Regions from separate parts of the Neobacillus sp. DZ-9 genome, predicted to be linked through region 1. Evidence: predicted binding sites of a transcription regulator. Region 1 holds the regulator's gene; each other region holds the start of a gene.
What was found. Region 1 encodes Rex, which represses fermentation and respiration genes when NADH is low (regulators of the CRP and FNR family bind a similar motif). Its sites were predicted from a motif close to TTGTGAAATATTTCACAA; they were not measured.
Positions count from the first base shown of each region.

Region 1 (5,588 bases):
TTACCACTCTGCCGCTCAATTTCAAATGAGAACGAAGCAGACTTTTCATCCCCTAATGGACGATCCATGACCTCCATTTTCTCAAGCTTTTTCCGCCGGCTTTGCGCTCGTTTGGTTGTTGAGGCACGGGCTAAATTACGCTGAATAAAGTCTTGGAGGTTCGCAATTTCTTGCTGCTGCTTTTCAAAAAGTTTCATGTCACGCTCATAATTAGCCGCTTTCTGATCTAGATATGAGCTGTAATTGCCCGTAAACCGCTGAATCTGCTTCCGGGAAACCTCATACACCTGCGTGACGACTTTATCTAAAAAATAGCGGTCGTGGGAGACAATTAATATTGCACCATTATAACCCTGGAGATATTGCTCCAGCCATGAGAGAGTATCGATATCCAAGTGGTTGGTCGGCTCGTCCAAGATTAAAATGTCAGGTTTGGTTAATAGCAGTTTCCCTAAAGCAAGCCGGGTTTTTTGACCGCCGCTTAAACTGGCAATCATCACATTAGAATCATGAAAATTTAATCCATGAAGCACAGAGCGAATATCCGCCTCGAATTGGTAGCCGCCCTGCTCTTTAAATTTCACTTGAAGCCCGTCATACTCTTTTAAAATTCTTTCGTACCGGCTTGAGTCTTCGAAAATTGTAGGATCAGCCATTTGTTCTTCAAGCGTGCGAAGCGATCTCTCCATCTGACGAAGTTCCTCAAAAACAGTCAGCATTTCTTCCCAGATAGACAAATTGGATTCTAATCCCGTATTCTGTGCCAAATATCCGATGGTCACATCTTTCGGTTTAATAATTTCCCCGCCATCATGTGACAGATGACCGGCAATGATTTTCAGTAACGTCGATTTGCCCGCACCATTGCGGCCAACAAGAGCAACGCGGTCTCTTGATTGTAATTCCAGCTTTATATTCGATAAAATTAGGTCAGCACCATAATATTTTTGTAGTTGATTAACCTGTAATAAAATCATAAAATTCACCTCTATACTACTCAATAGTTTACCGTATTCCCAATGGTCCGGCAATAAAGCATGTCAGTTCGCTAGATGAGAATACCTAATGGACAAAAAAATGTACCGATAGTTCAAAGTTTCACAGACATAAAAAGAAAAATAGTGTATGATTTAATCGGAGGATTGTTTATATGGCAGAATTCACTCATTTTAATGAAGAAGGCAGAGCAAAGATGGTTGACGTCAGTGATAAACCAGAAACGGCGCGCACAGCTCTGGCTCATTCAAGCATTACAGTCAGCAGAGAAATTTTTGAAAAAATAACGAATCATGAAATGAAAAAAGGCGATGTCTTAGCTGTAGCGCAGGTTGCCGCCGTGATGGCCGCGAAAAAGACATGGGATCTCATTCCAATGTGCCATCCTATTCCATTAACGGGAGTGAATATCTCTTTCTCTTGGGAACAGGCCGGAGATAACTATCAATTATATATAGCTGCTTCTGTTAAAACAAAAGGAAATACAGGTGTAGAAATGGAAGCGTTAACAGCAGCGTCTGCCTGTGCATTAACTGTTTATGATATGTGTAAAGCTGTTGATAAAGGCATGGTCATCGGACCGACCTATTTAGTAGAGAAAACGGGCGGTAAAAATGGAGATTATAAGAGAACAGAACTAGTTTAACAAAACTATTTATATGGGGTGTGGGAGATTATGAGTAACGAAACGATGAAAATACCACAGGCGACAGCTAAACGGCTGCCCCTTTATTATCGATTTTTAAAAAACCTGCATTCTTCCGGCAAGCAAAGAGTTTCATCAGCAGAATTAAGTGAAGCGGTTAAGGTTGATTCGGCGACAATCCGAAGGGATTTTTCCTATTTTGGAGCCTTAGGGAAAAAAGGCTATGGATACAATGTGAATTACTTATTAACCTTCTTCCGCAAAACATTGGACCAGGATGAACTGACAAAGGTTGCCTTAATTGGGGTGGGGAACCTTGGTACAGCCTTTTTAAACTATAATTTTTTGAAAAATAATAATACGAAAATTGAATGTGCTTTTGATGTCGATCCTGGAAAAATGGGAACGACGATTCGCGAGGTACCGGTTTATCATTTGGATGAGCTGGAGAGAGTCATCACCGAACATCAAATATCAGTGGCGATTTTAACCGTACCTGCACAGGTCGCCCAAATGATTACAGACCGGCTTGCAAAGGCAAATGTGAAAGGGATATTAAATTTCACACCGGCAAGATTAAATGTTCCTTCCTCGATTCGTGTTCATCACATTGATTTAGCTGTCGAGCTGCAATCTCTGGTTTACTTTTTAAAGCATTATCCAAATCCATCAGATGAGATCGAGGAATAAAATGTTAAGGGCTTTTCGCAAGATTTTGCGGAAGGCCCTTTTTTTAGGACAAATTATTTGAATCTTTACAACGTAACAGTGTTATGTTACATTAATATACAGAAAGGGGTTTTAATCATGAGCGAGGAGTTAATTTCGAAAAAGGAATTATTAGAGCTGGCGGGAATATCCTATGGACAGCTGTATAGATGGAAGCGAAAAGACCTCATACCGGAGGAATGGTTTGTAAGGAAATCCACGTTTACCGGCCAGGAAACCTTCTTTCCAAAGGAAAAAATCCTAGAAAGAATCAATAAAATTCAAACGATGAAGGAAGATTTATCGTTAGATGAACTAGCAGACATGTTTTCTCCTAGCCTAAGCGATTTGCAGTTAGATAAGGATGAATTAATAAAACGTAACATTGTTTCAAATGCAGTAATGAATTTTTACCTAGAAAATGAGCAAGGCAGCCCAAATTTTAACTTTTCCAGAATGCTTGAAGTTTATGTTTTAGAGAAGCTGTTGCAGTCAGGGGAGATCAATTTGGATGAAGGGAAAATGCTGCTTCAGGTGCTAAAGGACAATGTCGCGCTGATTAAGCAAAAAAGCTGTGAACTCCTGATTACCCGCAAACTAGGTGTGTCATCGTGTCTCTTACTGAGTAATGCGGAAGAGATCCGTTTTGAGAGGGGAACGAAGATTGTCGTGCAGGTTTCCTTAATGACCTGTTTAGAAGAAATTAAGTCGAAATTATTATAAAGGAGAATCCTTATGGAATTGAAAAATAGAGGAGATTTGGCCATTAATGGCTTAGGTTCTTCAAACGGCGGACAATTTAACCTAGTTACATTGAATGGTAGAGGGACGATCAACAATGATGTGGAATGTCATGAATTTGAATGTAATGGCTTAGGGACGGTCAATGGAAATGTTACAGCAGATATGGCCAAAGTGAACGGGAATGCCAAGTTTAAAGGAACATTCGAGAGTCAAAAGTTGACCGTTGACGGGACTGCGAAATTTGAGCAGAACCTGAATGTGAAAAATTTAAGGGTTTCTGGGAAAGCTTCGGTGGGCGGGAGCGTAAAATGTGAGGAGATTAAACTTCGAGGCATGCTTTCAGTTGGGGGGGACTGCGAGGCTGAGTATTTTAAAGGAGAATACCGCTTCACGATAGGCGGGCTCCTAAACGCAGATCAAGTTGATATAAAGATTTATGGGGAATGCAAAGCAAAAGAGATAGGCGGGCAAACAATAACAGTAAGGCAGCATAAAGGGTCGTTCATTGGCGCTTTATTAAAGCCAATTTTCAAAGTGCAACTAGAAACGGAGTTAATTGAAGGGGACAAAATTGACCTGGAAAATACGATTGCCAAAGTGGTGCGGGGCAATCAGGTCAGAATAGGACCGAACTGTCAGATTGGTGTGGTTGAGTACACAGACGAATTTTCACAGGATAAAAATGCTGTCGTGAATGATATCAGAAAGGCATAAGGGGGGAAGGGAAATGAAAAAAGACGCAAACTTGATTATCAATGGTTCAGGAAGTTACCCTGGCGGCCGTTACGATAAAATCAGCATTAGAGGCGAAGGGACGATTGTAAATGATGTGGAATGTTCCTCTTTTAATGTATATGGAACGAGTGAAGCGGTCGAAAATGTTAAAACTGGTTCAGTAAAAATTTTGGGGGAGGCAGAGGTTAAAGGAAATATCGAAGCAGAAGAAACGCTAATCATGGGAACGATGGCAGTCGGCAGCCGGGCGCAATTGAAAAAAATAAAAATCTATGGGCTGCTCGAAGTGGGCGAGAGACTTTTCGGCGATCAAGCAACGATTAAAGGAAGCATCGTAGTTAATGGTGATGTGGAATATGAAACTTTCGATTCGAGCGGCGGTTTTGAAATCAAGGGATTATTAACTGCGGATACGATTAAGGTAGGGCTGCGCTTCGGTGAAAGCACTGCGGAGGAAATTGGCGGGGGAAAAATAACCGTCAAAAAGAAAAAGAACTCTCTTCTTCCCTTCGGAAAAGAGGTTGGGACGCTTAAAGTGAAAGTAATTGAAGGAGATGACATTTTTCTCGAAAATACAACGGCAGATATTGTTAGGGGCAATCAGGTGAAAATTGGCCAGGGCTGCCAAATAGGCTTGGTAGAATATCGAGAGAGTCTAAGCCAGGATTCACATGCAACGATAAAAACAAAGACAAAGATATAAAGGAGAAATCGGATGGTAGCAAAAGAGAGTAAATTAGGTTTGGTTGTCGCGGGACTATTATTAGGGATATTGATGGCCTCGATGGATAACACGATTGTCGTCACGGCGATGGGAACGATAGTCGGTGATCTTGGCGGGCTGGAAAGCTTCGTCTGGGTAGTTTCCGCCTATATGGTCGCGGAAATGGCCGGGATGCCGATTTTTGGAAAATTATCGGATATGTATGGTCGAAAAAGGTTCTTTATTTTTGGATTGATATTGTTTATGGCCGGCTCAGCCCTTTGCGGAACAGCTGAAACGATCACACAATTAAGTATTTACCGCGCGATTCAAGGGGTAGGCGGCGGTGCGCTCGTCCCTATTGCCTTTACGATTATGTTCGATTTATTTCCACCCGAAAAACGCGGGAAAATGGGCGGTTTGTTCGGGGCAGTTTTTGGGCTTTCAAGTATCTTTGGGCCGCTGTTAGGGGCGTATATTACCGACCATATCAGCTGGCATTGGATTTTCTATATTAATCTCCCACTTGGTATTTTATCATTGATTTTTATCGTTATTTCTTACAAGGAATCGCCGATTCACCAGAAGCAGTCGATTGACTGGTGGGGAGCTGTGACGTTAATTGGCGCGGTAGTTTGTTTAATGTTTGCCCTTGAATTAGGGGGACAAAAGTATGATTGGGGTTCTTCGACGATCATTAGCTTATTCACATGCTTCGGGGTTCTATTTTTGATCTTTTTGTTTGTCGAAACAAAAGTGAAGGATCCGATTATTTCGTTTGCGATGTTTAAAAACCAGCTGTTCGCTGGTAGTACACTAGTTGGCTTGTTTTACGGGGCCGCCTTTATGGCGGGAACCGTTTATATCCCTATTTTTGTGCAAGGGGTATACGGCGGAAGCGCGACAAATTCAGGGCTTATTTTATTGCCGATGATGCTTGGTTCCGTTGTGACGGCGCAGGTTGGCGGCTTTTTAACGACGAAAATGAGCTATCGGAACATTATGTTTATTTCAGGTGTCATCTTGATAGGCGGGTTTATCCTGCTAAGCACCATT
Region 1 covers NZ_JCAIOL010000021.1:4,968-10,555, forward strand. Annotated here, with positions in the region: gene AC59HZ_RS29960 (ABC-F family ATP-binding cassette domain-containing protein) at 1-977, opposite strand, end outside; gene moaC (cyclic pyranopterin monophosphate synthase MoaC) at 1,151-1,642, shown strand; gene AC59HZ_RS29970 (redox-sensing transcriptional repressor Rex) at 1,673-2,332, shown strand; gene AC59HZ_RS29975 (YhbD family protein) at 2,450-3,073, shown strand; gene AC59HZ_RS29980 (polymer-forming cytoskeletal protein) at 3,086-3,808, shown strand; gene AC59HZ_RS29985 (cytoplasmic protein) at 3,822-4,532, shown strand; gene AC59HZ_RS29990 (MDR family MFS transporter) at 4,545-5,588, shown strand, end outside.

Region 2 (5,588 bases), on a different contig from region 1:
TATTACTATTTTACTTAGCTTCACTGTTCTCCTAGCAGGCGGCTATTGGATCTTTAAGGAGCAGGCTCCTAGACCGTTAGAGGTTACGAATGAAAATGGTGAAGTGTTATTTACAAAAGCTTCAATTATGGGGGGCCAGGCAGTTTTCCAAAAATACGGCTTAATGGATTATGGTACTGTTTTAGGACATGGTTCTTATATGGGGCCAGATTATACTGCTGAAGCACTAAAGATTTACACTGAAGGAATGCAGGACTATAAAGCAAATGAAGAGTACGGCAAAACCTATGCATCATTATCAGCGGACGAAAAAACAATTATTAAAAATAAAGTAATAAAAGAAATGCGCAAAAACCGCTATGACAGCAGCAAGGATACAATGGAGCTGACAGCTGCTCAAGCTTTTGGTCTTGAAAAGGTAAGAGCATATTATAAGGAAGTATTTACAAATGGTGACGGATGGGGGTTAAAGGCCAATCTGATTAAAGAATCAGATCTCCCAAAAGGTGACCGTTCCTATGTAGCAAAAGGTGATCAAATCACGCAAATCTCAGATTTCTTTTTCTGGACAGCTTGGCTATCGAGTACCGTTCGTCAAGGCGACAAGATCACTTATACAAATAACTGGCCATATTATGAAGATGCAGGAAATCAATTATCGTTCTCTGCTATTTGGTGGAGCGGTGCTAGTATTACGATACTTATTTTAATGATTGGTGTTATCCTTTACTTCTTCTATCGGTATCAATTTGGGATGCAGGAAGCGTATAAGGAAGGAAAATTTCCGCATATTGATTTACGGAAAATGCCTGTAACTAGTTCACAGGTAAAAACAGGAAAGTATTTTACTGTTGTATCTGTACTATTCTTTGTTCAATGTATGTTTGGCGCGTTACTCGCACACTATTATATCGAGCCAGATAGTTTCTTTGGCATTAAGTGGATCCACGATATTCTTCCATTTAATATCTCAAAAGGCTACCACTTACAGTTAGCGATTTTCTGGATTGCCACAGCATGGCTTGGAATGGGGATTTATGTTGCACCGCTAGTAGGCGGCTATGAACCAAAAAAACAAGGCTTATTAGTAGATATTTTATTCTGGGCATTAGTTGTTCTCGTTGGCGGTAGTATGGTAGGAGAATGGCTTGGTGCGAATGGTAAATTAGGGAACCAATGGTTCTTATTCGGCCACACTGGCTGGGAGTACATTGAATTAGGACGTATTTGGCAGCTGATCCTAATTGTCGGCATGTTAATCTGGCTGTTTATTGTCTTTAGAGGTGTTAAAGCAGGTCTTAAGAGAGAAACCGATAAGGGCGGTCTTATCCATCTATTATTCTACTCTGCGATTGCAGTGCCAGCTTTCTATATTTTTGCGCTATTTATCAATCCAGGTACAAGCTTTACCTTTGCTGATTACTGGCGCTGGTGGATCATCCATCTATGGGTTGAAGGTATTTTTGAAGTTTTCGCCGTTGTAGTAATTGGTTTCTTATTAGTTCAATTAGGCTTGGTAACGAAAAAATCAACAGTCAGACAATTGTACTTCCAATTAATCCTATTATTAGGCAGCGGGGTTATCGGAATTGGACACCACTACTACTATAACGGTTCTGCAGAAGTTTGGCTTGGACTTGGTGCCGTGTTCTCAGCATTAGAGGTAATTCCATTAACATTGTTAATTTTAGAAGCATATGAACAATATAAAATGATGCGAGATGGCGGTGTTAACTTCCCGTATAAAGGAACTTTCTGGTTCCTAATCTCGGTTGCGATTTGGAACTTAGTAGGTGCCGGTGTACTTGGATTCCTCATAAACCTGCCGGCAGTAAGCTATTTCGAACACGGACAATTCTTAACACCAACACATGGTCATGCTTCCATGATGGGTGTATACGGAATGTTTGCCGTAGCCGTACTTCTTTACTCTTTAAGAAACATTGTAAAACCAGAATCTTGGAATGATAAATGGATCAAAATCAGCTGTATTTTATTGAACATTGGTCTAGCAGGAATGGTATTCGTTTCGTTACTTCCAGTCGGCTTCATGCAAATTAAAGAAGCGTTCTATCATGGTTATGCAGCCAGCCGTTCAAGCAACTTCCTCCAGAAGGATATTGTTCAAACCATCTTAACGTGGCGTGCGGTGCCCGACACCATTTTCCTTATTGGTGTATTGATTTTAGTTTTATTCTGTATAAAAGCATTGTTTAATTTACGGAAACCGACTCACAAAGACGAAGAAAGACTTCCTGTTAAGGATCTTTCCATTGACGAAGATTAATTAATAGAAGTAATCCGCAAAGGTTTAGCTTTGCGGATTTTTTTCCGTATTGGCAGTTTTAGCAAAACAATCAAAACAATAAATCTCTTTCTCCTCTGTTACGACACCGTTCAAGAATCCATCCAAACAATAAATCTCTTTTTTACAGCTAGTACAGTTTCCAACCAGTTCTGTCATATTTATCCTCCTTAATTAAATTTCAAGGACTATTAACAAAATCATGTATAAGGTGTGATAAGGTTCACTAGTTGTTTGTCATGCTGGTACTATAATAAAAGAGAATTAACAAACTAAAAGGAGTGATAATGATGCAAACTTACTCAAAAGTTATTCACGTTCCAGATTATCCGCCGCGTGAAAAACATCCAACCATCTTTAACGCATTTGACGAATTAGCATCTGGAGAGATAATGCAAATTGTAAACGATCATGATCCAAGACCGCTCTTATATCAGTTCATGATGGAAAGGACCGAGCAATTTACCTGGGAATACCTTGAAGAAGGTCCAGAAGTTTGGAAAGTCGTAATTAGCAAGAAGTAATTTTTTTAAACACTACACTCTCTCATTATCCATTTTATTTATTTTTCATTGAATCATCTCTATTTTCCTATAATCTTATTTTACAACAGAATTCGATTCTGTTGTTTTTTTTATAAACCTTAAAAGACTATTTTTCAGAAAAATATGATAAAATTTATCTGAAGGAAAAGGGGGAGTTACCATGACTGCACATTTAGAAAAAGAATTTTTAGAGCATGTAAAAAAAATGTCTGCCTACAATGAGACAATTGGCTTAATTTATTGGGATTTACGGACTGGTGCTCCAAAGCAGGGAGTGGATCAAAGATCAGAAGTAATTGGAATGTTATCATCCGAAGTCTTTAAAATGTCCACTTCCGAAGAAATGGCCGCCTACATAGCAAGGTTAACAAATGCGGAAATGTCTGAATCGACAAGAAAAATTCTTGAAGAATGTAAAAAGGAATATGAACGCAACAAAAAAATTCCTGCTGAAGAGTATAAAGAGTTTGTTATCCTTCAATCAAAGGCAGAAAGCATTTGGGAAGAGGCAAAAGAAAAGGCAGACTTTGATTTATTTAGGCCCTATTTGGAGAAATTGGTAGAAATGACAAAACGATTCATTTCCTATTGGGGAAATGAAAGCAATAAATATAATGTGTTACTAGATATGTTTGAACCGGGGGTTACTACTGATGTATTGGACAAAGTATTTGGTGAACTAAGGGAAAAAATTGTTCCCCTGGTCAAGGAAATTTCAGAATCTCCCAATAAACCTAAAACCGATTTTTTATTTAAAAACATTAAAAAGGAAAAGCAGCGTGAATTCAGTTTGGATATCCTTGCAAAAATGGGTTATAACTTTAATGCAGGCAGGCTGGATGAGACTGTTCATCCTTTCGCCATCGGTCTAAATCCTGGCGATGTCCGCGTTACAACAAAATATGATGAACAGGATTTCCGGACAGCGATTTTTGGAACAATCCATGAAGGCGGCCATGCTTTGTACGAACAAAATATTTCAAAAGACTTGGTCGGTACTCCGCTATGTTCAGGAACGTCTATGGGAATTCATGAGTCGCAATCTCTTTTCTATGAAAATATCGTAGGACGGAGCTTTTCTTTTTGGAAACAAAATTATGAACTGTTAAAGAAATATGCAAGTGGTCAGTTTGATCACGTTGAAATTGAAGAGTTTTATCGTGCGATAAACGAATCAAAGCCTTCATTTATACGAATTGAAGCAGATGAATTAACTTACCCGCTGCATATCATCATACGATATGAAATTGAAAAAAGGTTATTTAATGATGAAATCGAAGTGGGTGACTTGCCGAAGGTTTGGAATGACATGTATGAGGAATACTTGGGAATCCGTCCTATAAATGATGCCGTTGGAGTTCTTCAAGATGTTCATTGGGCAGGAGGAAGCTTCGGATATTTCCCATCCTATGCATTAGGATATATGTATGCGGCTCAATTTAAGCATAAAATGCTCGAGGATCTTCCAAATTTTGATCAATTGCTGGAAGAGGGAAATTTGCTTCCGATTAAAGAGTGGCTGACAAAGAATATCCACCAATTCGGGAAAATGAAAAAACCTTTAGAAATCTTGCATGACGTGACTGGTGAAGGGCTGAACGCTAAATATTTAATCGAATATCTCTATGAGAAGTATGGAAAGGTTTATCAGTTAAATTGACGAAGTCGCTTCCGATTGTGCTGATATCCACCAGTGCAGCATTATGGGGAATCATTGCAATTTTTATTAGAAAACTCTCTAGTTTTGGCTTTTCCCCAATGGAAATTGTGACATTGCGGGTTATCACTGCAGCGGCATTACTTGGGTTATTTGGGGCATTTAAATATCGCAGCCAATTAAGAATCGCCTTAAAGGATCTCCCGCTGTTTATTGGCACAGGGATTTGCAGCATTGTCTTATTTAATTGGTGTTATTTCTCTGCTATTAATCAAATGAATTTATCCATTGCTGTAATTTTACTGTATACCGCTCCTGCCTTTGTTACAGTTTTATCCTATTTTTTCTTAAAGGAAAAAATGAATTCAATAAAGCTCATTTCAGTTGCAGGGACGATATTGGGCTGTATATTGATAGCAGGTCTTAATTTAAATGATACGGCATCGATGAGCGGTGCGGGACTCTTAACGGGGCTAGGTGCTGGCTTCGGCTATGCACTTTATAGTATTTTTGGGAAGTTTGCCCTGAAGAAATATCCGCCCTACACTGTTACGTTTTATACCTTTGTTGTTGCCGCAATCACTTTGCTGCCTTTCACAGGATTATGGACTAAGGTAGATATCCTTTTTAATGGTGATGTTTTCTTTTATGCTATAGGATTGGGAATGTTTCCAACCGTACTCGCCTATTTACTTTATACAAAAGGCCTTGAGAAAATCGAAACAAGTAAAGCGGCCATTATTGCCACAGTTGAGCCAGTTGTCGCGACGCTTTTAAGCGTTTTTGTATATAATGAAAGTTTTGGTGCCGTTCAAGGCATAGGCTCTACAATTATTCTATTATCTGTTTTATTTATTAATCTTCCTGTCGGCTTCGAACGACGGATTCTAAAAGAAAAAGGCTTCAATCAAAAATGATTGAAGCTTTTCTTTTGAATTTACCACGTCTTGAAACCTTTAGATCCAGGTGGTGCATTTTGAATAATATCAATAAATGGTATTGTGTAAGCGAAAAGGATGAGGGCGGCAGTGATGCCAAGCCATAACTTCCAGTTTTCAAATACCATTGGTGCTGTTTCCTG
Region 2 covers NZ_JCAIOL010000001.1:653,843-659,430, forward strand. Annotated here, with positions in the region: gene AC59HZ_RS03395 (nitric-oxide reductase large subunit) at 1-2,287, shown strand, start outside; gene AC59HZ_RS03400 (hypothetical protein) at 2,312-2,464, opposite strand; gene AC59HZ_RS03405 (DUF2249 domain-containing protein) at 2,596-2,829, shown strand; gene AC59HZ_RS03410 (carboxypeptidase M32) at 3,011-4,510, shown strand; gene AC59HZ_RS03415 (DMT family transporter) at 4,507-5,424, shown strand; gene AC59HZ_RS03420 (b(o/a)3-type cytochrome-c oxidase subunit 1) at 5,445-5,588, opposite strand, start outside.
Region 2: AC59HZ_RS03405 (DUF2249 domain-containing protein) is a predicted target of Rex. The motif match lies at 2,517-2,534, and genes of this name have one in related genera.

Region 3 (5,588 bases), on a different contig from region 1:
GTTAATTAAGGAAAAGGCGAGGGTATCAATTGACCTAATTGATACCCGCCACCAATGTTTAATTCTTTGGTTTTACTAGGAAGTAACCTGTCATTTCCTGGTGTAGGGCGGAACAGAAGTTTGAACAGTAAAGCGGGAAGGTACCGGCTTTTTTGGCGGTAAATTTCATTGTGTTTGTCTGGCCAGGCTGTACTTCCATGTTTAAGTTATAGCTGTTGATCGCAAAGCCGTGTGTGATGTCTTCATCGAAATCAATATTCGTCAAATGGATGGTGACTTGATCGCCCTCATTGACTTCAATTACATCAGGGCGTTTTGCTTTTGCATCAAAGATAAACTTCGAGCGCATCGCGATTCCATATACATCGACTTTGTTTCCATTGCGGACAATTCGTGCATCAGACTTTTTATAAACAGCGTCTTTGTTCTTTTCATCCTTAGGGTAAACGTTAATCGTCTTGATCTTATCGGCTTTAATCATTTGTGCGTAGTGCGGCTCTGGGTTAACTGGAGCAGATTGGATGACCTTCATTTTGCCGCTGATGTCAATTAACTGCATGGACTCAGGGTGTGAAGGACCAACAGACAAGTAGCTGTCTTTCGCAATCTTGTTAAGGGCAACTAGGTATTTACCATCCGGTGAAACGGTGTCGCCTTCAGCAGCTACAGAGTGACCTGGAGAGTATTGTACAGGTACACGGTCTAAAGTTTTACCAGTGTTTGGATCCCATTTTACAACCTCAGAAGAGATGAACATCGTTGTATACGCCATGCCTTTGTCATCAAATTGAGTATGAAGCGGTCCAAGCGCGTTTTCTGGGTTAACTTCTCTTTCCATAACAGATTTGTAGTTAAGAATCGGAATACCGTTGCGATCGCCGGCAAAGTCTTTGTTTTCAATTGCTTTAAATGCTTTTTTAAATGAGAATACAGTCATCGTAGGCGCTAGTTTACCGGAAGCAATGAAGCGTGTGCCGTCTGGCGTTACATCAACGCCGTGCGGTGACTTCGCAACCGGAATTAAATAGATGCCGCCTTTTTGTTTTTCAGGGAATATCATTTTTTGGCCGTTTACATCCTCATACTTGCCGTCCTTGACCATTTTCTCAAGCTCTTTCCAGTTAAAAAGAACAATATAGTCACGGTCCGCCTGTGACGCGTTAATTTCAAGGTTTGTCGTTGCTTCCTCTGTATTATAAGTCGTTAGTACAGCCCAATCCTTGGAGATTTTTTTACCAGCATCAGAAAGGTCGTAGGACCATGGCGGAAGCGCCACTTGATAAGCAATATTGAGCTTTTCTTTGTTTTGGTCGAACGTTACGGCAGACATTACACCGCGGTATTTCGTGCTGTAGTCATCTAGTGATTCGTACTTTTGACCAAGCGGTACAGCGAAACGAGTTGGCAGGAACATGTACTCGGTATTTTCGGTAACGAAGGCCGCACAGTGCGGACCGCTTGTGTTCGGAACTTGAATAATGTCTTTTACAGTGAAGGTTTTTAAATCCATGGCAGCGGCACGGCTGTTACCAACGTCCGTTGCAAACATAAATTTACCGTCATAGTCCCCGTTTGTTTCCGAGAAGGCTGGGTGGTGAAGGTCTCCCCATGTATAATCACCCATTAATTTTTTGGAGTGCTCATCAAAGCCATATCCTGTTGCCGAATCTGGTGAGAATACTGGAACGGTACGAATATGACGCATCGATGGAACACCGTAAATAAACATTTGTCCAGAGTGTCCGCCTGATGCGAACAGATAGTAATCATCTTTTTTACCATATGGAACATATACCTTTTCTGCATCGCTTTTATTGCCTGCAAATGCAGCATCCGTATTGGTCTTTGCGGAAAAATCAGCAAAGGAGATTGTCGCAGCTACAAAGCCGGCAAGTAATCCCGATGCGATTGGAATCCATTTTTTCATTTTCTTACACCACCTTTTGATTATTTTGCTTCAGATGCTTGCTTAAGAAGATCAAGGACCTGCTTGCGCTCGTCATCTGTTAATGGATTTTTACCGATGACGCCAGACATAACTGCTGAAGTAGGCGCCTTTAAGAATTCTTCGATCGGCTTGCCGTGCTTGCCTTCCACATTAACAAAGGCTTGGGAAAGATCCGGTCCGACGGCGCCGCCTTTTAGATTAAGAGCCTCCACGCTGTGACAGCCAAGGCATCCTTTTTTATTAAGGATGTTATCCTCGTTTGCTGATGAAGTTTTTGCTGGTTCCTCTTTAACTTCTGTGGTTGTAGTCGTTGTTTGCTTAGTATCAGCTTGAGCGGTTTGCGGCTGTTTTTCGGAGTCTCCCATGATGACACCAAAAACAAGGTAGCCTAAACCAAAGCCAAGCAACGCGCAAATGACAAAACTTATAATGGCTTTATTCATTTTGTTTTGACCCTCCTTTTTGTCTAATGAACAATTTTATCCTACCCGCGGAGGGTCGATTAAATTGTGATGTACCTCACACCGTTTCGGTTGTTTTTGAACGTTCTGTGAAAGGGCTCGCAAACCCTAGAAATAGCGCGATTTTAAAAAAATGAACGTTTTGTGAATCTCGTCACAACATCATTTAGATAAGAGGTTTACAATAGTTGTAAATACAGTTTGAATGTTGCCCCATGTTGATTGGAGCGGAAATCAACATGCAAATTTAACATCAAAAAAGGTGGTGGGATATATGCAGCGAATTGATTGCTTAAACGATCCGCATTTTGCAATCTATCAAGAGGTAAAACAGGCGGATTTACTTCGGAAAATTGTCATCTTTAAGGATCTATCGGAAAAATCACTAACAGTAATCGAAAAACGAATCCAAACGCTCGAGCTAAAAAAAGGGGATCAGGTAATTACAGAGGAACAAATCGCCAAAGGAGTATATTTTGTTCACTCCGGCGCGGTTAAGCTGACGAAACAGGATGAAAACGGAAATGAAATCATTGTTTGTGTGAAACAAAAAGGGGATGTCTTCGCAGAGGCATGCTTGTTCACGCAAAGGACAGAATGCTACCCGGCCACGGCGACGATGCTTCAGGACGGGAAGCTGCTCTTTTTGGATAAGCAGGAATTGGAGCAGGAGCTATTCCAGCACCCTGAGCTTGCGATGCAAATGATTCGTTATATGAGCGATACGCTTAGGGAAATGACCTCGCAATTACGGGACGTTGCCCTGCTCGATGTTTATGCAAAAACTGTGAAGATGCTGGAGAGGCTTGGGAAGAAGTTTAATACAGGGGTTAACAGATGGAATATTGAAATTCCGCTAACCGTTCAGGAATTTGCCACTGTGGTCGGAACTTCTCGAGAAAGCGTGAGCCGGGTATTTTCACGGCTGAAAAAAGAGGAAATGATTGATTTGAAATCACGGAAAATCATTATTCTAGATTGGTGCCGGTTTTGCACATTGCTGCACAGAGATTATTAATAGATTCGCCATTCTCTTGAGAGATTTGGACAAATAGACCTCTTTTTTTGGAAATAACGTCTAAAAAGCCCTTCGCCGTACGAAGGGCTTTCCTATTTATACGCCACACAGGCATCACTGGAAATGAAGATTCTTTATTCATCTAGGTCTTTCGAACGACAAATGAGTATTCAGAATAGTTAGACTTTTCCGAGGAGTATTGACAGTATTTAAATAGGATAATAGAATGGCACTGACTATATGAAACATAATATTTTTTTTACGGTTTTAATTGAAATCGCTTCCAATACCTATGCTTGATTGTAAAAGACACCTTAGGAGGTCCCTTCAAATGAAAAAAATTCTTATTACTGGAAGTCTCGGTCAAATCGGTTCCGAATTGACGCACCGTCTCCGAGAAGTGTACGGAACAGAAAACGTAATTGCAACAGATATTCGCCATATTGAAGGCAATCCCGTCATTGAAGGCGGTACATTTGAAATCCTTGATGTTATGGATTACGAAGCAATGCGGAGCCTTTGCAACAAATATGAAGTGGATACCCTTATGCATCTTGCCGCTTTATTGTCAGCAGTAGGTGAAGCAAAACCAAAATTCGCATGGGATTTGAATATGGGAGGTCTTATGAACGCCCTTGAAGTTTCCCGTGAGTTAAATCTAAAACTCTTTACACCCAGCTCCATCGCTGCTTTCGGACCTGGAACGCCGGCCGATATGACACCGCAGGATACGGTTCAAAGACCGGCCACTATGTATGGAGTCACAAAGGTAGCCGGAGAATTGCTTTGTGACTACTATTTCACTAAATACGGTGTAGATGTACGCGGAGTAAGGTTCCCTGGATTAATCTCATACAAGACTCTTCCTGGTGGAGGAACAACCGACTACGCCGTAGATATATACTATGAAGCACTTAAAAACAAAAAATATACATCCTTCATTAGCAAAGGAACTTTTATGGACATGATGTATATGCCTGATGCAATCGATGCAATCATTCATTTGATGGAGGCAGACCCGTCTAGATTGAAGCACCGCAACGCATTTAACATAACTGCTATGAGCTTTGAGCCGGAGCAAATTGCTGCATCAATTAAGAAATTCATTCCTGAATTCGAAATGTCATACAATGTTGATCCTGTGCGCCAAGGCATTGCAGACACATGGCCAAATAGCATTGATGCATCTGCTGCACGTGAAGAATGGAATTTCAATCCACAATATGACTTGGATCGAATGACGAAAGATATGCTAGAAAACTTATCTGAGAAACTAGGCATTCCTTTTAGGGAGCTTGCATTGGCCTATTAATTTTTTCAAAATTCACGGCTTTAAAAAAACGGGGTAAGAAGTTGTCGCCTTCAAACAAAACTATTATAATCTATCCATATAAAAAAGACAATTGTATTTTCTAAGAGGACAATCATTTGGGATCTACAATTCTTTTAAGATTTTGGTGGACAGGGCAAAGGAGGAAAAGGAATGGCAAACAAGGAATTGAGCAGGGGTTTAAGTTCTCGCCATATTCAAATGATTGCTTTAGGCGGAACGATTGGTGTAGGTCTATTTATGGGATCTTCAAGCACAATAGGCTGGACGGGTCCATCTGTCATGCTTGCTTATGGAATTACAGGAATTTTTCTATATTTGATTATGCGCGCCATGGGCGAAATGCTCTATTTGGAACCTAGTACAGGTTCATTTGCAACATTTGGATATAAGTATATCCATCCAATCGCGGGGTATATGACTGCTTGGAGCAATTGGTTCCAGTGGGTAGTGGTGGGAATGGCGGAGGTCATCGCAATCGGCACCTATATGCAGTATTGGTATCCAGATCTTCCTGCATGGATTCCAGGTCTTATCGCAATGGTTATTCTTGGGACTGCAAACTTTATTTCTGTTAAATCATTTGGTGAATTCGAATTTTGGTTTGCTTTGATTAAAGTAGTTACGATTGTATTGATGATTATTGCAGGTTTCGGCTTGATTTTCTTCGGCTTTGGCAATGGGGGAGAGGCAATCGGTCTTTCGAATCTCTGGAAAAACGGCGGCTTCTTTACTGGCGGTTTAAAAGGTTTCCTTTTTGCACTATCACTTGTTGTCGGTGCTTATCAAGGTGTAGAGCTTATCGGTATTACAGCTGGTGAAGCAAAAGAT
Region 3 covers NZ_JCAIOL010000007.1:215,210-220,797, reverse strand. Annotated here, with positions in the region: gene nosZ (Sec-dependent nitrous-oxide reductase) at 59-1,927, opposite strand; gene AC59HZ_RS20510 (cytochrome C) at 1,948-2,391, opposite strand; gene AC59HZ_RS20505 (Crp/Fnr family transcriptional regulator) at 2,684-3,427, shown strand; gene AC59HZ_RS20500 (L-threonine 3-dehydrogenase) at 3,759-4,739, shown strand; gene AC59HZ_RS20495 (amino acid permease) at 4,911-5,588, shown strand, end outside.
Region 3: AC59HZ_RS20510 (cytochrome C) is a predicted target of Rex. The motif match lies at 2,552-2,569, and genes of this name have one in related genera.

Region 4 (5,588 bases), on a different contig from region 1:
AAATTATCTCGAGGAAAAAGAGGACTATTATTTAACCGATGATAAAAAATGGCCAGTAAAAACGGAAGTATATCGTCGTGCTTTTGCAATCATTATTGAACGGGTAAAGCAAGTTGGTAAATCAGTTATCGGCTATAAAACTGCTGATGAATTATTAAAGGATCTATACTTGATTCAAAATAGTCTAAATCAACATCATCCAGCTGCCCATGAATTAAAAACAATTCAGAAACTGATTCGTCAAGTCCAGTTGTTTGGATTCCATTTAGCAACACTTGATATCCGAAATCACAGTGGTGAGCATGAAGCAGCGATTTCAGAAATTTTGAAAAAGGTCCGGATCAGTGAAAATTACGCTGAACTTGCAGAAGAAGAAAAGTTGAAAATTCTTCAAAGTATTCTAAGCGACCCGCGCCCACTGCTTTTATTAAATGAGGATTATTCTAATGAAACGCAAGAAATTATTAAAGTATTCCAAATGATTAAGAATGCACATGAAGAATTCGGTAAACGGGCTATTTCTGTCTACCTGGTCAGTATGACAAAATCACCTAGCGATTTGTTAGAGGTTCTAGTATTGGCAAAAGAAGCAGGCATCTATAGGCTTCATTCGGATGGGACGTTGGAAAGTCATTTAAATGTTGCTCCACTTTTAGAAACCATTGATGATTTAACCTCCGGACCTAAGATAATGGAGACACTCTTTGAAATGACTGTTTACCGTAATCATTTGCAAATCCTAGGGAATCAGCAGGAAATTATGCTGGGCTACTCAGATGGCAGCAAAGATGGTGGTACCTTAACCGCGAATTGGAAGCTATATAAAGCGCAAATCGAAATTCATGAAATGGCAAAAAGGTATCAAATTGGTCTTAAATTTTTCCATGGTCGAGGCGGGTCTTTAGGCCGTGGGGGCGGTCCTTTAAATAAAAGTATTTTATCGCAGCCAGCTGAAACCATTGGTGATGGGGTTAAAATTACGGAGCAAGGAGAAGTGTTATCTGCCCGTTATTTACTTGAGGATATCGCTTACCGCAGTCTAGAGCAGGCAACCTCAACTTTACTGCAGGCAGCAACACACGTTTCGAATGAAGCAGAACAAGGGCAACTTAGGGAACTAATATGGGAAGAAGCAATAGAAGAAATTTCAAGCTCTGCTTTGGGCAAATACCAATCACTCGTTTTTGGCGACCCTGACTTCCTGACTTACTTTAACGAAGCTACTCCATTAAGAGAGCTGGGTGATTTGAATATTGGCTCGAGGCCAATGAGTCGAAAAAATCGCGGACGATTTGAAGATTTGCGGGCTATACCATGGGTTTTTGCCTGGACACAAAGCCGCCAGCTCCTGCCAGCATGGTATGCTGCAGGAACAGGTTTAGAAAGCTTTGCTTCAAGAAGTGAGCAAAATATGCAGCTTCTAAAGCAAATGTATTTAAAATGGCCATTCTTTCAATCTACCGTGGATAATCTGCAAATGGCATTAATGAAAGCAGATATAACGACAGCCAAGGAGTATTTAACACTTGTTGAAGATAAAGAGGTTGCTGATAGGATTTTCACTAATATATTAGAAGAATATGTAAAAACTAAAGAAATTTTATTGAAAATTACGGGCGATAAAGAATTGCTGGATCACACACCAAACATTAAGGATTCAGTTTTTAGAAGAAACCCATATGTCGATCCATTGAATTTTTTACAGGTGGAGTTAATCAAGGAATTACGTAAACAGGAAGAGCCGAATGATGAACTTTTAACTGAAGTATTACTTACCATAAGTGGAATATCTGCTGGATTGCGTAATACTGGTTGATAAAGTAAAACACAAACTCATTTTCATGGGTTTGTGTTTTTTTATTTTATAGACTTATCTTTCGCTGATGATTGTGAACAATTTATGAATTATCAATAAATGAATGGTTATTCATTCATTTTTATGCGAAATTCGACAAATTTTGCAACAGTGACCATGATATATTTTAGCCAGAATTATAGATAACCTGGAGGGATGTTTAAATGTCAGTAAAAGAAAGAGTGGTACGAGAAAATCATGATGTCGCTCTTATGATTGACGTTTTAGGAACTAACGGAGCAAAAGCTCTGAGTGAATTCCGCTGTTACAATCAAGAAATGGTGGATAAAATCGTAAAAGAAATGGCTTTGACTGCACTGGAGCACCATAAGGAGCTAGCGATGCTTGCAGTAGAAGAAACAAAAAGAGGCGTTTATGAAGATAAAGTCTTTAAAAATATGTTTGCGACTGAATGCATCTATAACAATATTAGGGATATGAAAACCGTAGGTGTGATAAGTAAAAATGAGAATGAGGGTATGGTTGAGATAGCCGAGCCAGTCGGTGTTATTGCTGGTGTTATCCCAATTACAAATCCAACCTCAACAGTTATTTTTAAATCGTTAATTTCACTTAAAACAAGAAATCCAATCATCTTTGCCTTTCCTAAATTTGCACAGAAATGCTGTGTAAGAACTGCGGAATTGCTAAAGGAAGCAGCGATTCAGGCAGGTGCCCCTAAAAACTGCATCCAGTGGATTGAAGTTCCATCTCATGAAGCCTTTCAAGCATTAATGAAGCATCCAAAGATATCTCTCATCCTTGCGACGGGAGGACCTAACTTAGTAACGGCAGCCTATAGTTCAGGAAAACCGGCTCTTGGCGTCGGAGCGGGGAATGTGCCTTGTTATATTGAAAAAACAGCCAATATTAAACGGGCGGTCAACGACCTTATTTTATCTAAAACATTTGATAACGGCATGATTTGTGCCTCTGAGCAAGCACTTATAATCGACCAAGAGATTTATGATGAAGTAAGACAGGAGTTAATTGAAAACCAGTGTTATTTCCTTAATGAAGAAGAATGCAAAATGGTGGAGAGGATTGCAATTGACCCTAAGACTGCGTCTCTTAATCCACTGATAGTTGGTTTACATGCTGCCATAATTGCGAAAATGGCAGGAGTAAATGTCCCTGCTAACACAAAGATATTAATTGCCGATATTGAAGGGGTTGGTCCTAATTATCCATTATCCTGTGAAAAATTAAGCCCAATTTTGGCCTGTTACAAGGTTAATAGTTTTGCAGAAGGATTACGAATTGCCGAAGAAACACTCGAATACGGAGGCCTTGGTCATTCAGCGGCAATTCATACATCGGATCAGGATGCTATCGATGCTTTTGCCCTTCGAATGAAAGCAGGACGAATTATTGTTAATACACCATCCACACATGGAGCTATTGGCGATATCTATAATTCATCTTTACCATCCTTAACAATTGGATGCGGCACTTATGGAGGGAACTCTGTGTCACAGAATGTAGGAGCAGCACATTTAATTAACATTAAAAAAGTAGCAAAAAGAAGAACTATGACGCAGTGGTTTAAGGTTCCGTCACAGATTTTCTTTGAAAAAAATTCCATCCAAACTCTTGCGGCCATTCCATCCATTTCAAGGGCATTTATTGTGACTAGCGGAAGCCCTGTAAAAAATGGCTATGTTGATAAAGTTCTTTATTACTTAAATAAGAACCCTAACAAAATCCAGGTGGAAACCTTTTCAGACATAGAACCAGAACCAAGTGTTGAAACGGTCTTGGGCGGTGCTGAACGGATGAGAAAGTTTGAACCGGATTATATAATTGCCATTGGCGGCGGCTCAGTAATGGATGCGGCAAAAGCGATGTGGCTGTTTTACGAACACCCAGAAACTGACTTTCACAGCTTAACCCAAAAATTCTTTGATCCGAGCAAGCGGGTGGTCAAATTCCCGGTACTTCGTGAAAAGGCAAAATTTATTGCGATACCGACCACTTCTGGAACAGGATCAGAAGTTACTTCCTTTTCAGTCATCACAGATAAGAAAACAAATAGGAAATACCCGCTCGCTGATACAGAGATGACACCAGATGTGGCGATCGTAGATCCACAATTTGTCATGACAGTCCCAAGACATGTAACGGCAGATACCGGAATGGATGTTTTGACACATGCAATTGAAGCATATGTTTCAGTGTTAGCTAATGATTATACTGATGGATTGGCTTTAAAAGCGATTCAATTGATTTTTGAATATTTACCAAGGGCATTCAGGGATGGCTGTGATGAGCTTGCGCGTGAAAAAATCCATAATGCCTCAACAATTGCCGGAATGGCATTCGCTAATTCCTTCCTTGGAATTAATCATAGTCTCGCCCATGTGCTCGGTGCTGAATTTAATATACCTCATGGACGTGCCAACGCTATAATGCTGCCGCATGTCATTCGCTTTAACGCCATGAAGCCAAATAAATTCATGACATTCCCGAAATATGAGCATTTCATTGCAGACAAGCGCTATGCGGAATTGGCTAAAATGCTTGGCCTTTCTGCCAGCACTACAGAAGAAGGGGTGGAAAGCTTAATAGCAGCAATTATTAAGCTGGCCGAAGAATTAGAAATGCCAGCGAGCATCAAAGCAGCTGGGGTTGATAAAACAGAGTTTGAAAACAAAGTGAATGAACTTGCTGAACATGCCTTCCATGACCAAGATACAATTCCAAATCCAAAATTACCCCTTGTTAGTGAACTTGCGGGAATCTATCGTTTAGCTTTTGAAGGATAGAAATTCAAACACAAATTTTAAATCTAAAAAAATCATCAAAGGATGTGAGTGATATGGCTGCTAAAAAGGATAACGATAATGAAATTTCACTTTCTAGTTTGGACCTGATTTGGAGACATGCATTCCGTGAATTAGATGAATGGGTAATGCGTGCAGATAATCGCGATGAAGCCCTCTTAAAAGAGGTTAAACAATTCACTGAGAGTGTCAAACGGAATCAAGCGAATTTGATAACAGTAGCCGAGCAATTTACAGGAGAATTGGCTGAATGGGAAAAGACTGCACGTGATGAATTTTTAATGTCAACTACCGCCCTTCAGCATTTCTTTCCCATTCAGTCTTATGAGGAAATTAATGCACAAATTGATGAAATACAAAAAAAGGCAGTTTCGCTTTTAAGCACTCCGTGTCAAATTATCGGAAATTTTCAGGCGATTGGGAAATATCTAGAAATGCTTGATCAATATATTACTTTTAGGAAAAAAGGAAGAAGGCAATATATCAAAACTGTGAAACAAGCAGGAAATCTGCTCTATGAAAATCAAAAAGGGTTTGTCAATTTGTTTGCTATGCAAATTAAAGCTTTGATGTTTCCGCTGAATAAATACATGGAAAAAACTGAGGAACTTACAAAATCATAATTGAAGGAGTGTTGCGGCATGACAAGTGAAAAAAATTTTGATCCATTTTTTGGTTTCAAGCAGTTAAGTGGAATGTGGGACAAACAAGTAAATGGCCTATTATATAAGCTGTCAGACAATAATGAATTTGTTCGTACAGCAAGTTTCGGTCTAAACACTTATTCATTTTACCTCGATCGAATCAGAAAAAACCAAGAGCTTATTGCAGCTCTAATGAATATCCCGACAAAGAAAGATATCGCGAATGCCGCAAAGCTTTCAATTCAAACAGAAGAAAAAATTGATCTATTAGAAGAACAAATTTGGAATTTACAAGACAGCGTAAGC
Region 4 covers NZ_JCAIOL010000002.1:334,141-339,728, forward strand. Annotated here, with positions in the region: gene ppc (phosphoenolpyruvate carboxylase) at 1-1,816, shown strand, start outside; gene adhE (bifunctional acetaldehyde-CoA/alcohol dehydrogenase) at 2,020-4,620, shown strand; gene AC59HZ_RS06175 (hypothetical protein) at 4,674-5,261, shown strand; gene AC59HZ_RS06180 (hypothetical protein) at 5,280-5,588, shown strand, end outside.
Region 4: adhE (bifunctional acetaldehyde-CoA/alcohol dehydrogenase) is a predicted target of Rex. The motif match lies at 1,888-1,905, and genes of this name have one in related genera.